Regions from separate parts of the Halotolerantifilum yawarlongkerapense genome, predicted to be linked through region 3. Evidence: riboswitches for the same ligand, from Rfam matches in the RefSeq annotation. Region 3 holds a riboswitch; each other region holds the start of a gene.
The links. A riboswitch is a leader RNA that binds a small molecule or an ion and turns the genes downstream of it on or off. The one in region 3 is predicted to bind cobalamin.
Positions count from the first base shown of each region.

Region 1: another riboswitch for cobalamin. It lies ahead of ACULM0_RS02970 (FecCD family ABC transporter permease); the one in region 3 lies ahead of ACULM0_RS10995 (hypothetical protein).
Region 2: another riboswitch for cobalamin. It lies ahead of ACULM0_RS07905 (ABC transporter substrate-binding protein); the one in region 3 lies ahead of ACULM0_RS10995 (hypothetical protein).

Region 1 covers NZ_CP199719.1:601,882-606,290, reverse strand. The annotation lists gene ACULM0_RS02980 (DUF4440 domain-containing protein) at 1-588, shown strand, start outside; gene ACULM0_RS02975 (macro domain-containing protein) at 885-1,421, shown strand; cobalamin riboswitch at 1,503-1,680, shown strand; gene ACULM0_RS02970 (FecCD family ABC transporter permease) at 1,805-2,767, shown strand; gene ACULM0_RS02965 (ABC transporter ATP-binding protein) at 2,764-3,591, shown strand; gene ACULM0_RS02960 (ABC transporter substrate-binding protein) at 3,527-4,409, shown strand, end outside.
Region 2 covers NZ_CP199719.1:1,621,848-1,626,256, reverse strand. The annotation lists gene ACULM0_RS07920 (ABC transporter ATP-binding protein) at 1-579, shown strand, start outside; gene ACULM0_RS07915 (ABC transporter substrate-binding protein) at 586-1,557, shown strand; gene ACULM0_RS07910 (ABC transporter permease) at 1,538-2,278, shown strand; cobalamin riboswitch at 2,339-2,519, shown strand; gene ACULM0_RS07905 (ABC transporter substrate-binding protein) at 2,635-3,612, shown strand; gene ACULM0_RS07900 (FecCD family ABC transporter permease) at 3,612-4,409, shown strand, end outside.
Region 3 covers NZ_CP199719.1:2,217,763-2,222,171, reverse strand. The annotation lists gene ACULM0_RS11010 (MATE family efflux transporter) at 1-628, opposite strand, end outside; gene ACULM0_RS11005 (hypothetical protein) at 757-1,263, opposite strand; gene ACULM0_RS11000 (DUF4430 domain-containing protein) at 1,265-1,663, opposite strand; gene ACULM0_RS10995 (hypothetical protein) at 1,669-2,184, opposite strand; cobalamin riboswitch at 2,332-2,529, opposite strand; gene ACULM0_RS10990 (RNA-guided endonuclease TnpB family protein) at 3,265-4,409, shown strand, end outside.

The DNA of each region.
Region 1 (4,409 bases), 1.5 Mb from region 3:
GGAAAAAAGTGGCGGGTGCTTCAATCCGATGGTGTGGTCATAGGCCTTTTCGAAGGGATGCTGGAGTCGAATCATCTCTCTTTTTACAGCGACCGATTAGATGAAATTCGAACGCTGTTCGATAATCAGTCGATCGATTATGAAGAGGCGATGGGCAGCCTGGCCCTTGTGGATCCCGATGGTCTGCCGCTGCTCTTCGAGCCTGTCCATGTGAACCCAGAGGAGGAGCTGATGGAAGCGGACCGCGCCTTTTGCGATGCGGTGCAGGAAGGTGGCGGCAGTGCATTCGCGGAAGGCTTCGATGAGCATGGGATCATGGTCTCTGGCCGTGAAAACCGACTGATCGGACGAGAGCTGATCCGAGCTGCGATGAGGCGTTTTTTCGATAAGCCGGGATTTCAACTGATTTGGGAGCCGCTGGAGGCACAGGTTTCCGTTGACGGGACCCTCGGTCACACCAGTGGGACCTATGAACGTAGCTACGAGATCCCTTCAGGGGAAAAGATCATCGAGAAGGGGAGCTACTCCACTACTTGGAAGAGAGATGAGACGGGTGACTGGCGCGTACTTTTCGATATTGGAAACTGAAGAGATATTTTGTGAGAGAAACCATTTGAAGGGTATCATGGAAAAGAGCCCGATCATCAGTACACCACCAGGAGGTCTTCAAGCCCTCTTCTCGACGCACCATCCAACCTTCGGCTGATCTCAGAGGATAAAAGCGACCAGGGGAACGACTATTTGCAGGGGAATCATTTTTCTAACCCGCACGAAAGAGCCATGAAGCAACTCCCGCAAGGATGGTACAGCAATCTGTACTGCTCCGAGCGTGTTCGATAGATGGTGCTAAGCACACAAATAGGAAAACCTAAGGAGGGCTAATCATGTTAGAGCGTACGATCGGAGGGATCACGGTTAAACTGGTGGTGGGCGATATAGCCGACCAACCAGATGTGATGGCGGTGGTCAATGCCGCAAATGCCGCGCTGAAACCCGGTGGAGGTGTGGCCGGGGCCATCCATGAAGCCGCTGGTCCGGAACTAGAGGAAGCCTGTCGGCCCTATGCGCCGATTGAACCCGGTGAAGCGGTCATCACCATGGCCTATAAATTGCCCAATGAGTATGTGATCCACTGCCTGGGGCCTGTATACGGTCGGGATGAACCGTCTGATGAACTGCTGGCCACCTGTTACCGCGCGGCGCTCAAGCTTTGCGATACCCACGATGTCCAGTCCGTGGCCTTTCCAGCGATTTCCACGGGGATCTTCGGTTACCCGATCCGAGAGGCAGCAGAGGTGGCGCTTAAGGCTGTACTCGATGGACTGCCATATCTCGAGATGTTGCGCGAGATCCGGTTCGTCCTCTTCCATGAAAAAGATCTTGAAATTTTCGAGAACACCTTCGATCGCTTAGAGGCCTGAATCCGGGCTCTTCAGGATCCGATCCACGCTCATTTGGCGAAAGGACTTGTGGAGAATGTTTCCCTCTGCTATACTGTTTGTGAAGTTCATAGCAAACTTGGTGTCGAAAGACTTAATAGGGAATCGGGTACAAAGCCCGAGCTGTCCCAGCAACCGTATGACTGACGAAGGGAAACGAACCACTGCTCGAGCATTCGAGTGGGAAGGGTCCTAGAGGATGACGTCGAGCCGGTAGACCTGCCAGATTTGCAGCAAAGATTTTCTCCTGGGCCATGAGAAAGATCGACGTTGTGAAAAAGGCAATCGCTTTTTGAATCAACCACGTCCATCTCCCAGATGGGCGTTTTTTCATGCTACAGGAGCATCAACGAGGAGGAAAACCTTTGAAACAAAGGAAAATTCTTGCGTTGGTGGTCCTGGTTTTTTTGTTATTGATCATGATCATCATCGCACTCTACAGTGGTCACGCGCATGCCCAGAGCTTTCAAGATCCCATCGAACGGGTGATTCTTGTCAAGATCAGGTTGCCCCGGATTCTGCTGGCCATCGCGGTCGGTATCGCACTCTCATTGAGCGGACATACGATGCAGATCCTATTGAACAATCCGCTGGCCAGTGGGTCGACACTCGGGATGTCATCAGGTGCAGCCTTTGGTGCCTCCGTGGCTATCTATCTGAATATGCGGTATGGTCTGCACATTTCGCATCAGATCACGGCGGTACTCAGCGCACTGCTTACACTCCTCGTGGTGCTCCGGGTGGCCTCCCATCGCGGTGCCTTTCATGCGACCAACGTGGTACTCGCCGGGGTCATCGTGAGCACGATTCTATCCTCTGGTATCACTTTTATCAAGTACCTGGCCGACGAGCAGGTGGCGGGAATTATTGCCTTCCTCATGGGATCCCTAGGTGGCGCTTCGCTCGCGAGTGCTCTTGTCTTCCTGACGGTGGTACTCCTGGCTACGGGTGGATTCTACCGATGGCGGAAAGAACTGGATGTCATGATGATGGGGAGAGAAGAGGCATTGATCGTTGGGCTCGAATACGATCGCTATTACAAGGTACTGGTGATCGCGACTTCCGTGCTCATAGCACTTTCCGTGTCGCTTAGCGGAATCATCGGCTTCGTGGGTCTCATCACACCCCACATCGGGCGCATGCTGGTTGGGAGTTCGAACCGTAGATGCCTACCGATCATAGTCCTTTTGGGCGCACTCTTCTTGTTATCGGCAGACACGGTGGTCCGGGCCTACCTCCCCCACGCCGTGCCCGTGGGGATTCTCACCACGTTGATCGGAGGACCCTTCTTTTTGTACCTCTATCAAGGGAGGCGTTCGATCACATGAAATCGATACTTGAAATCAATGGCCTAGGCATCTCCTTTGGCCAACAGGAAATTCTAAAAGATGTGAACTTTTCACTGGCACGTGGTGGACTCCACGGGCTTCTGGGCAGTAACGGGTGCGGCAAAACCTCGATCCTCAATGCCATCGTACGGTTGATACCCCACGAAGGCACCATCCGGATCGACGGACGCCGTACGGACACTTTCTCCCGGAAGCTACTGGCGCGCCACGTTGCCTACATGAGGCAACAGCAGCATCATCAGTTCGATCTTTCCGTGGCAGAGGTCGTGGCCCTGGGACAGTTCGCCCACGGCGGGATTGACCCGCGGAAGATCGAGTCGGTGCTTTATGAGAGCGACTTGTTGGAGCTAAAAGATCGCCCGATGACGGAACTTAGCGGTGGCCAAAAACAACGTGTCTTCTATGCCAAGACACTGGCCCAAGAAAGCGAACTGATTCTGATCGACGAAGGGCTCTCAAACGCCGATATCTACTACCAACTCAAATTTCTACAGGCCCTGAAACAGAAAACACGCGAGGAAGGGAAAACCATCCTCATGGTACTCCATGATCTCCAGCTGGCCCATCAGTTTTGCGATGACCTGACCGTTTTACACGAGGGTAGCCTGCATCAATCTGGTCCGGCAGACGAGGTCATGACCGACGCTATGATCCGACGTGTTTTTAGAGTAAGGGCGAGCGTACAAGCCCGTGGCATTCGATACGAACAACATATTGAAAAAAGAAAGAAGGAATCCTATGAAAATCAAAAACATATCAGTGCTTATGCTCCTGCTGCTCCTCTTGACCTTGGTGGGATGTGATACAGCAGACTCTCTATCGCAAGTGGTTGAAGAACCCAAGCCAGATTCCAGTGAATCGGTCTCTCTAGGAGAGGAACAAATTCAGGAGGAGGCTTTCGAACCCTTTACCTTCGTGGATGATCTAGGCGTGACCCATACCTTTGACGAGCCGGCAGAGCGTGTGATCAGCACCTACTCCGCCATGACTGAAATTTTATTCGCCATCGATGCACAGGATCAGCTGATCGGTGTGGGTACCAGCGAAGCCTATCCTGCTGAGGCCCTTGAGAAGCCGAGCTTCAGTTACAAAGATGACCCGGAGGTTTTCATCGCGGCTAAGCCCGATGTTGTTCTCGTGAGAAGCGCCATGGCCAAGCGATTTGTCGACACTTTCGAGCCCTTGGAGGACTTTGGTATCCGCGTGGTAGCCCTTGACTTTCACGGGGATGACTTCGATGACTATGTCCTGCGGCTCGCCAGGATCGTGGACCAGACAGACGAAGCCGAGCAGGCTTTAAAGATCTATGCGGAGAGACTACAGGAACTGAAGGACCGTGCTGCCGCGATTCCAGAAAATGAACGGCTAGGGGTCTTCTTCGAATCAAGGGAGAAAGACTATAGAACCGCAGCGCGCGGGTCCATGGCCTACCAGACCCTGGAGATCATCGGTGTTGAGAATGTGGCCGAGGTGGATCTCGAGGAAGCGTCCTCCTCGAGCGTCGCAGACTATGGAGTCGAGCGCATTTTAGAGAAAGCCGATAGGATCGATGTGTACATTGCACAAGAAGGGGTCATGAACAAGGGTGTGACGATCGAAGGGATCCAATCCAGACCTGGCT
Region 2 (4,409 bases), 600 kb from region 3:
AAAACGACACTGATCCGCCTTTTGGCCGGTCTGGAGCACCCTTCTACCGGACGAATCGAGGGTGTCGACGGCCGCGTGGGGGTGGTCTTCCAAGAAGACCGTCTCCTCCCCTGGTACACGGCCCGGCAGAATCTTGAACTGGTCGTGGCCCCGGGACGTAGGGACCTGGTGGACACGCTTCTCGATGAGGTGGGTCTCACCGCTTTTGCCGAGGCCAAACCGGCGGCGCTCTCCGGCGGTATGCGACAGCGACTTTCCCTGGCCAGAGCCTTCGCCCACGAACCCGCGCTCCTTTTGATGGATGAACCCTTTCAGTCCCTGGATGTGGGGACCAAGGACCGCATGCTCGCACTTTTTTTACAACTCTTCCGCCACTACCGGCCGGCGGTCCTCTTCGTCAGCCACGATGTGGAGGAGGCCATCCAAGTGGCCGACCGTCTCCTCGTTGCCAGCGACCGACCGCTGGTGGAACGAGCGACCTATGAACTGGGCGCCCATGATCGGGGGCCCGATCGGCTTACGCGTACCGATTACCTCGAGATCAAAGCGTCCGTCACCGAACGGATCAAGAAAGGTTGATGTCCCGTGAAAAAGAATGTACTTATCCTCCTGATGGTTTTCGTGCTTGCCACCAGCCTCCTGGCCGGTTGTCAGCAGACACCTGATTACGAAGGCAAGACCTTCCACGTGGTCGTGCCCAATGGGACGCCTGTGCTTGCACTGGCCAAGGCCATCGCCGAAGAGACCCAGTTCGTCGAGGGTGCCACGATCACCTATGAGATCGTGATGTCCACAGATCTCCTGGTGGCCAAGCTTGTCAACGGCGAGGCGGACTTCGCCGTGGCCCCCACGAATCTGGCGGCCAAGCTGTACAACGACGGCCTACCGTACCGCCTGGCTTCCGTGGATGTTTGGGGCAACCTGTACATCGCCGGACCCGAACCGATTGAAGATGTGAATGTATTAAAGGGTCAGACGATCAACATGATCGGTCAGAACCTGTCGCCGGATATTTTATTCCGCTATATTCTTTCACAAAAGGGGCTCGATCCCGAAACCGACGTGACCCTCAATTACGTGACCGGTGCCACAGAGCTGGCACCACTCTTCATCTCTGGACAGGTGAACTACTCCATGATGCCAGAGCCCATGCTCACCGCGGTGATGGGAAAGGCCCCCGACACCCAGATTGCCATGGACCTTCAGGAAGCCTGGCGCGAGGTCACTGGCCTCGAGACGTCCTATCCCCAGGCGGGTTTGCTCGTTAAGGATGAGATCGCGGACAATTACCCCGAGATCCTCGAGGGCATGCAGGCGACCCTGGCGGAGAGTGTGACCTATGCGAACGAAAATCCCGAGGAGACGGGTGCGCTGATGGAAGCGCTCGAGACCGGCATGCAGGGTCCGCTGGTGGCCGCCAGTATGCCGCGAAACAACCTCGAGCATCGAGAGGCCACTGAGGTCCAAGAAGCCCTGATGGCTTACTACCAAGTGCTCTACGATTTCAATCCCGCCAGTATCGGGGGGAGTCTACCCGATGAAGGCCTTTTCCAGTGATCGACTGCCGCTCTTTCTCGCTTCGCTAGGGTTTATCCTCCTCTGGCAGCTTGCCGCTACTTTGGTGGGTCAGCCGATTTTGCTCCCCTCTCCGGTGGAAACGCTGGTGGTCCTCGGGCAGATGATCCCCAGTCCCAAGCTCTATGGACACGTGGGGGCCACGCTCCTTAGGAGCCTGATCGCCCTGGTTCTTTCCTTTGGTCTGGCCTTGACCGGCGCAGCCGCTGCCTATGCAAGGCGGGGGGTTCGACTCTTCTTAAGACCACTGCTCCTCACCATAAGGAGCGTTCCCACCATTGCGGTGATCCTGTTGGCCCTGATCTGGTTGCAGTCCTCACGTGCCCCGCTCTTTGTGGGCTTCTTGATTCTCTTTCCCACGCTCTACGAAACGCTGCTCGCCGGTTTCGACGGTATCGATATCCGTCTGATCGAGATGGTCCGGTCCTTCGGGCTGGACCGGAAAAAACGGTGGCGGGCTCTTTATTTACCGGCCATCGGCGGTGCCATTCGCGCTGCGATCCGTACCGGTGCGGGCCTTGGACTCAAGGTGATTATCGCCGCCGAGGTCCTCAGCCAGCCTCGATCGGGAATCGGTGCGGCCATGCACCTCGAGAAGATTTACCTGAATACAGCGGGTGTCTTCGCTTGGGCGCTCGTGGCGGTGCTCGTCGCCGGCCTGATGGAGAGGGGCTTCGATCTGCTACTCTACCGCCGGGTGTGAAAGGGCTTGCCTTTTCCCCGGGATGTAACGTATAATGGGCCCGAGGCCACACAATAAAAAGCATCATACGCTAGGGTGAGTGTCCGAGAGGACTTCATTGGGAAACCGGTGCAATGCCGGTGCAGCCCCCGCTACTGTAAGCGCAGACGACCCCCGAGAGACCACTGAAGCCATCGCTTTGGGAAGGCCGGGATTAGGATGACGCGCGAGCCAGGAGACCAGCTCCCCTAGATCGACACGATTTCGGAGGGAAAAACCGTGCACAAGTAATCTTTGCTTGTTAATCTAAGACTCCGACTTTGTGGGGTCTTTTTTTCATGTGACGAAAACTTTTAGAAAACGAAGGAGAGATTGACATGCGTAAACTGATCTGGTTGTTCATGATGACACTGGTTCTGGCGGGCCTGCTCGCCGGATGCACCACCGAGGCCACACCGGCCGATACCGTTGAGCCCGAGGCTCCTGCAGCGCAAGAATCGATAGAAGATGAGGGGGCAGAGGAGACCTCCGGATCTCGCTATCCCATGGTGATCACCGATTCCAACGGTCGCGCCGTGACCATCGAGGAGAAGCCGGAGCGCGTGGTCAGCGTGGCCCCGAGCATCACCGAGACGATTTTTGCCCTGGACCGGGCGGACCTTCTGGTGGGCCGCACGGACTACTGTGACTACCCGGCGGAAGTCTCCGAGATCGACTCTGTCGGCCTCTTGTCCGACCCCAGCCTCGAGACCATCACGGCCCTCGACCCCGATCTGATCATCGCCTCCACTCATTTCAAAGAAGAGGTGCTACACAATCTGGAGGACCTGGGTTTCACCGTGGTCGTCCTCTACGGACCGAGTTCTTTCGAGGGCGCCTACGAGACCATCGAGAAGGTGGGGACTGTGCTCGACGCGAGCGATAAGGCCGACGAATTGATCGCGGGTATGCAGGCAACCGTCGCCGAAGTGACAGAGCGCGTCTCCGGGCTGGAGAAACCACCCGTCTACTACGTGGTGGGCTTCGGTGAGTACGGTGACTACACGGCCACAGGGGACACCTTTATCTCCGATATGATCGCTATGGCCGGTGGAGAAAACGTGGCAGCCGATGCCACGGGCTGGAAGTACTCTCTGGAGACCCTCATGGAAAAGGATCCCGAGGTCGTTTTCATCTCGGCCTTTGGTGATGTCGTCGAGACCTTCTCTCAAACCGAAGGTTATAAAGAGCTCTCCGCCGTAGAAAACAACCGCGTACTCCCTATCGATAACAACACGCTCGATCGCCAAGGCCCCCGTCTCGCCGAGGGACTCGAGTCCATGGCCCGCCTGATCCACCCCGGGGCCTTCGAATAGTGGCCCGGGGGACCAGGGCCGTCATCGGGTTGGCCCTGGCCCTCCTCTTTTTCGTGGTCCTGGCCACGACCTTCGGGGCCGCCCGTATCAGCTTCATCGACGCCCTAGGTATTCTGTTCACCGGTTCGAGCACCGAGCCCATGCATGTGAAGATCCTCTGGTCGATTCGTCTGCCCAGGGTCCTGCTCGCCGGACTCGTGGGGATGGGGCTGGCCATCAGCGGGACCACCTACCAGGGGCTGTTTAAGAATCCCATGGCCGAACCCTACGTCCTGGGGGTCTCCTCTGGGGCCGCGCTGGGGGCCACCTTGGCCATCATCACTTTTGGCGAGCGCACGGTGGCCGGGCTCTCCACGATCACCTTCTTCGCTTTCACAGGGGCACTGCTGACGATTTTTATCGTCTACCAGATCGCCGGGGTGGACAAGCGCCGGAGTGTAGGGACACTACTTCTTGCGGGAATCGCCATCAGTTTCTTTCTGTCGGCCATGATCTCCCTGATGATGATCCTCAACCGCGAGGCCATCGAGAAGGTGTACCTGTGGACCATGGGTAGCGTATCCGCGGCGAACTGGCGGAAGGTGACGCTACTCACCCCGCTTATCCTCGTCGGTACAGGAGCCACCTGTCTGTTCTCCCGCGACCTCAACGTGATGCTCACGGGGGACAACGAGGCCAAGAGCCTGGGGATCGAGGTGGAGACGGTCCGCCGCATCCTGCTGGGAATCACTTCCCTCATGGTGGCCGGAGCGGTATCCATGAGCGGGATCATCGGTTTCGTGGGACTCATCGTCCCG
Region 3 (4,409 bases):
CCTCGTGAAAGAGCACTCTGAGGAAAAGGGCCGCAGCGATCAGATGACCGATCATCGTGGCCACGGCCGCCCCGCGGATGCCCATGTTCAGCGTGAAGATAAAAAAGGGATCGAGGACGATGTTCACGAGATTCGAGAAGATCAAAATTTTAAGCGGGGTGAGCGTATCCTTCTTCCCCTGTAGAATGCTCCTGCCCGCGGCCGATAGAAAGACGAAAAGACTCGAGGCAAAGACCACCTGCAGGTAGGACACCGTGAGCCGGTGAACGGCCGGGTTCGGATTAAAGAGCAGGCTGACGATCGGTCCTGCCAGTGGGGGCAGAACCAGGGTGAGGGCAAGACCCACCACACCGGAAAGAAGCAGGCCGCCGCCGGCCGCCAAGATCACACCCCCGTGGTCCTTTCTCCCCGCGGCCTGGGACACCAAGGCCACGAGGCTCGTGGCGATCAGCGCCGTGAAAACAAAAATCACCCCGATGGTAGAGGTGCCCAGGCTCACCGCCGCAGCGGCCTCCGTACCCAGACGCGAGACGAATTTTAGATCCACGGTTCCGAGGAACATCTGCAGTAGCATCCCGACCATGATCGGCCAGGTGAGATCGATTATTTCTCTGATGGTTTCCTTCATAGGTGTGTTCCTCCTCCACCCCATGATTTTATCATAGTCAGGAGAAAAGCGGTACAGGGGAAAATGGAAGGGCCTTCCTACTAGCGGACAAGAAAAGACGCCCCCGATGCGAGAGCGTCGTGATCTCATTATTCCACCGCTAGGTAGCGGTCCACCTGATCGGCGAGGAATTTTTTCAGCGGTTTCCATAGGACCAGGGTCAGGATGAAATTCGATACACCGTGCAATAAATCCAGGGGTAGTCCCCTCAGCCAGTAGGTGAAACCGTAGGCTACTCCGTAGAAGAGGGACTCGCCCAGGGCAAAGAAGAGACCGAATGAAAGACCGAACAGCCCCGCTATGATGGCGTAGCCGTACTCGCTCTTCACCAGCCTACCCGGTCCCGCCGTGAGAAAGATGAGCAGAGGCCAGACCAGGTAATAGATCAGGACCCAGGTGGAAAACCCGTAGATCAAGATCTCCGTGGTCACAAAAACAAAGGAAATCAGAAGGGTCTTCTTCACCCCTAGCGTCACCGTGAACAAGATGAAAAGAAGCGTGACAATCTCCACGTTGGGAATCAGGCTAAGCGCCAGCTTCCCCGCCGTCAGCGCCGCGCTGAATAAGCCCAGCAGCACCAGTTCCCTGGCACGCATCTTACCAGGTCCTGAGTTCGAAGTCGTAAACGTCGCCATCGGTGAGCGGCACTTCCCCAGGACCCGTCACCGCGTCCTGTCCGTTGACGATCAGGTGCCAGTACTCCTGGGCGCCCTCGTTCGCCTCGTAGCCCATGAGTCCCGCGACCATGATGCCGAAATCAAACTCCTCAAAAGTAGCACCCAGCTCTTCCTGGTGGTCTTGCATGAGGGCCAGGAGAAAATCCTGGTCCGTCTGGTACTCAAATGTCTCATCGATTCCCTCATCCGCGTGGGTGACGGTGATCGTAACGGCCTTGTCCCCTTCTACCGCCTTGGGGGCTAGAAAGGTGTTGTACCCCAGTAACAGTGCCGCCGCTAGGGCCACCACCAGTACGATGGTCATGATCTTTTTATTCATTACTTTCATTCCTTTCCGCTCATCTGATAACTCTTCGAAGTGAAAACCGGCAGGTCTGCTTCCGCCTGACTCTCCACATAACAACTCATGGCATAGAGGAGATTGGCCAGTAGTCCTGAAAACCGGATTATAATTGCCGGCGCACCCTCGATCCTGTGGAGCATCCGCACCACTTCCTTGGCCCGGTGCCGGGCTAGGTGCAGTTCACAAGACAGGACCGTTCCCACCGGCAGGGTAAAAGCCTTTGGCACGAGGCTACGATAACAATCGTACATACCGTGCAAACGATCAAGATCCGCCTCTTCCACCGCCAGCTTTCCCCGAACCGAACCGTTCAGGTGTAGGGCCATCTCCACCAGCCAGAGGAGGTCTTCCCCTAGCCGCCCGTCCTTGACCTCGCCCGCGTGGGCATGACAGAGGCCCAACTGGCTGGATAGCCCGTCCGTCAGGATCTCGTAGTCGCAAAACATCCCTTCTTCTGCCATAAAGGGATAGCAGATTTCATCTTCTCTTCTACCCACCCGGGTTTCCTCCTCCTATTTTGTGCAAAAAAATGCCTCCCGGCGCCAACTTTTTAGCGGGGAGGTTTCGTATTTTCTGAAGCTTTAAGGCGGAATCTTGAGAAGTCCGCCAGCCCAAAAAACACCCCTCCATCCCCGTGAAGGCGTCGGTGTTCGATTGGTAGGGCAGGTCTTCCGGCTCGGCGAGACATGCAAAACTCCCCTGACCTTCCCGGGTAGATGACTACCCAGTGGTGCTATCGGAGGGAATTTTTCTCGCGCTTACGGCGGCGGGACCGCGCGGGACTTGCACCCGCTTCCCTTTTCATGTGTTCGTAAACACAACCACTACCTATTATGCATGTTCATTGTATCAGAAAGTGATGTCACTCGTAAAGAAAGTCCCATTCTAACCATGAACCTTTGAACTCTTACTGTCCTGCACAATCTGAAGATTAATAGCTTACTCGCTCAAGATCGTTTTGCGAAACAGAGTCTTTTGCGATTTTCTGTGGTTGATGAAATTTTAGATCAGCAAGATACACAATATATTTTGACTCACACTAGCATATCGATTATAATTGAGTTATAAAGCATTACCTAATAGGTAAATGTTTTTGGGGGTGTTGACTTGCAACTATGCTACAAAAACAACAAACTACAGAAAGCTTGTACTGATTATCGAAAAGCACAATCTCAATATGGTTCTCGTGGTGCAAAACTACTACACCAAAGAGTCAAAGAGCTTAAAGCTGCTGACTCTCTTGATAATTTAGCGCCCGCACACTCGTGACTTCAGTCGTGAGTTAGGGCGTTTTTTTCGCGCAATGTGCTCAATATTTCCTGTCGAAGGAACAGAACATATGTTACAATAATAGAAAGGTGATTTCATTGACAGAAGAACTTTGAAGTGGTAACGATATACATTCGAGTCGCAGCTTTGGGTTTTCATACCCCAAAGACATGATGAGTGACAATACTTTAGATTCGCCAAGAATGAAATGAATGCAGTTTGCTGCAGCTCACAGATGGAATTATGCACATCTACTGATGAAAATCAAATCCGAAGATACGCCAGTCTCAAAAGGAGAAGGAGTACTCATGGGTAAACGAATGACGGTCAAAGAAAAAAACGAGGTATTGGCTAAGCAGGGTCTTCAGTTGAAACACTATGGCCTTGTTCTTCGTGTTTATCCTACTGAGGAACAGGTGATTCTCATCAACAAGAACATTGGATGTGCCAGGTTAATCTACAATAAGTATCTCGATGCGAGGAAAACCTATTATAAGGAGAATGGAAAGAAACTTTCGGTTGGTAGATACAAGAAGGAGACCATGGTGCCACTGAAGTCCTCTGAGGACTATGGTTTCTTGAAAGAGGTCGACAAATTTGCTTTAGAAGCGGCTTGTGAACATGTCGAAGATGCGTACGTTCGCTTCTTCACTCGTCAAAACCGATATCCGAAGTTCAAATCAAAACGTAGCGCTAAGAAGGCCTATACAACCAAGATGACGAATAACAACATCGAAATCATTGGTTCTTCTCACATCAAGATACCGAAACTTGGGAAGGTGTCCATGGCAAAAGTAAAGACAGCAAGAAATAAGGGGATACTCAAGAAAGTCAGAGGGGGTCATGCAAGGATCTTAAAAGCGACGATCACCCTGAAGGGTTCTAAGTATTATGTTTCCCTTGCTCTCGAAGAGACGATCGAGTTGGTAAAGCCCTTGGAGATCCAGAGTATTGACGCTTCGAAAGCCGTCGGTGTTGATCTTGGCCTCAAGACCTTCGCCACCATCTACAATGGTGAAAACACCGAGTTCATCGAAAGAGCCAAGTACATCCAGGCGTCGGAGAAGAAGCTGGCCAAGCTCCAACGGAAGTTGGCAAAGAAACAGCTCGATTCACAGAATCACAAGAAGGTAGCACAAAAAATAGCCAATTTACATGTTCATATAGCAAACCAGCGAAAAGACTTCGCCCACAAACTGAGTACCCGGTTGGCCAACGAAAACCAAGTGGTCGTACTGGAAACACTGAGTATCAAGGGCATGGTCAAGAACAAGAAACTATCGAAAGCCATATCAGATGCGGGATGGTCTCAGTTCATCACCTTCCTGAAGTACAAACTGGAGTGGCAAGGAAAGCATCTTGTACAGATCGACCGTTGGTATGCCTCATCTAAGATTTGCTCTTCCTGTGGGGAGAAACACATCGCCCTTACGCTGTGCGACAGAGAGTGGTG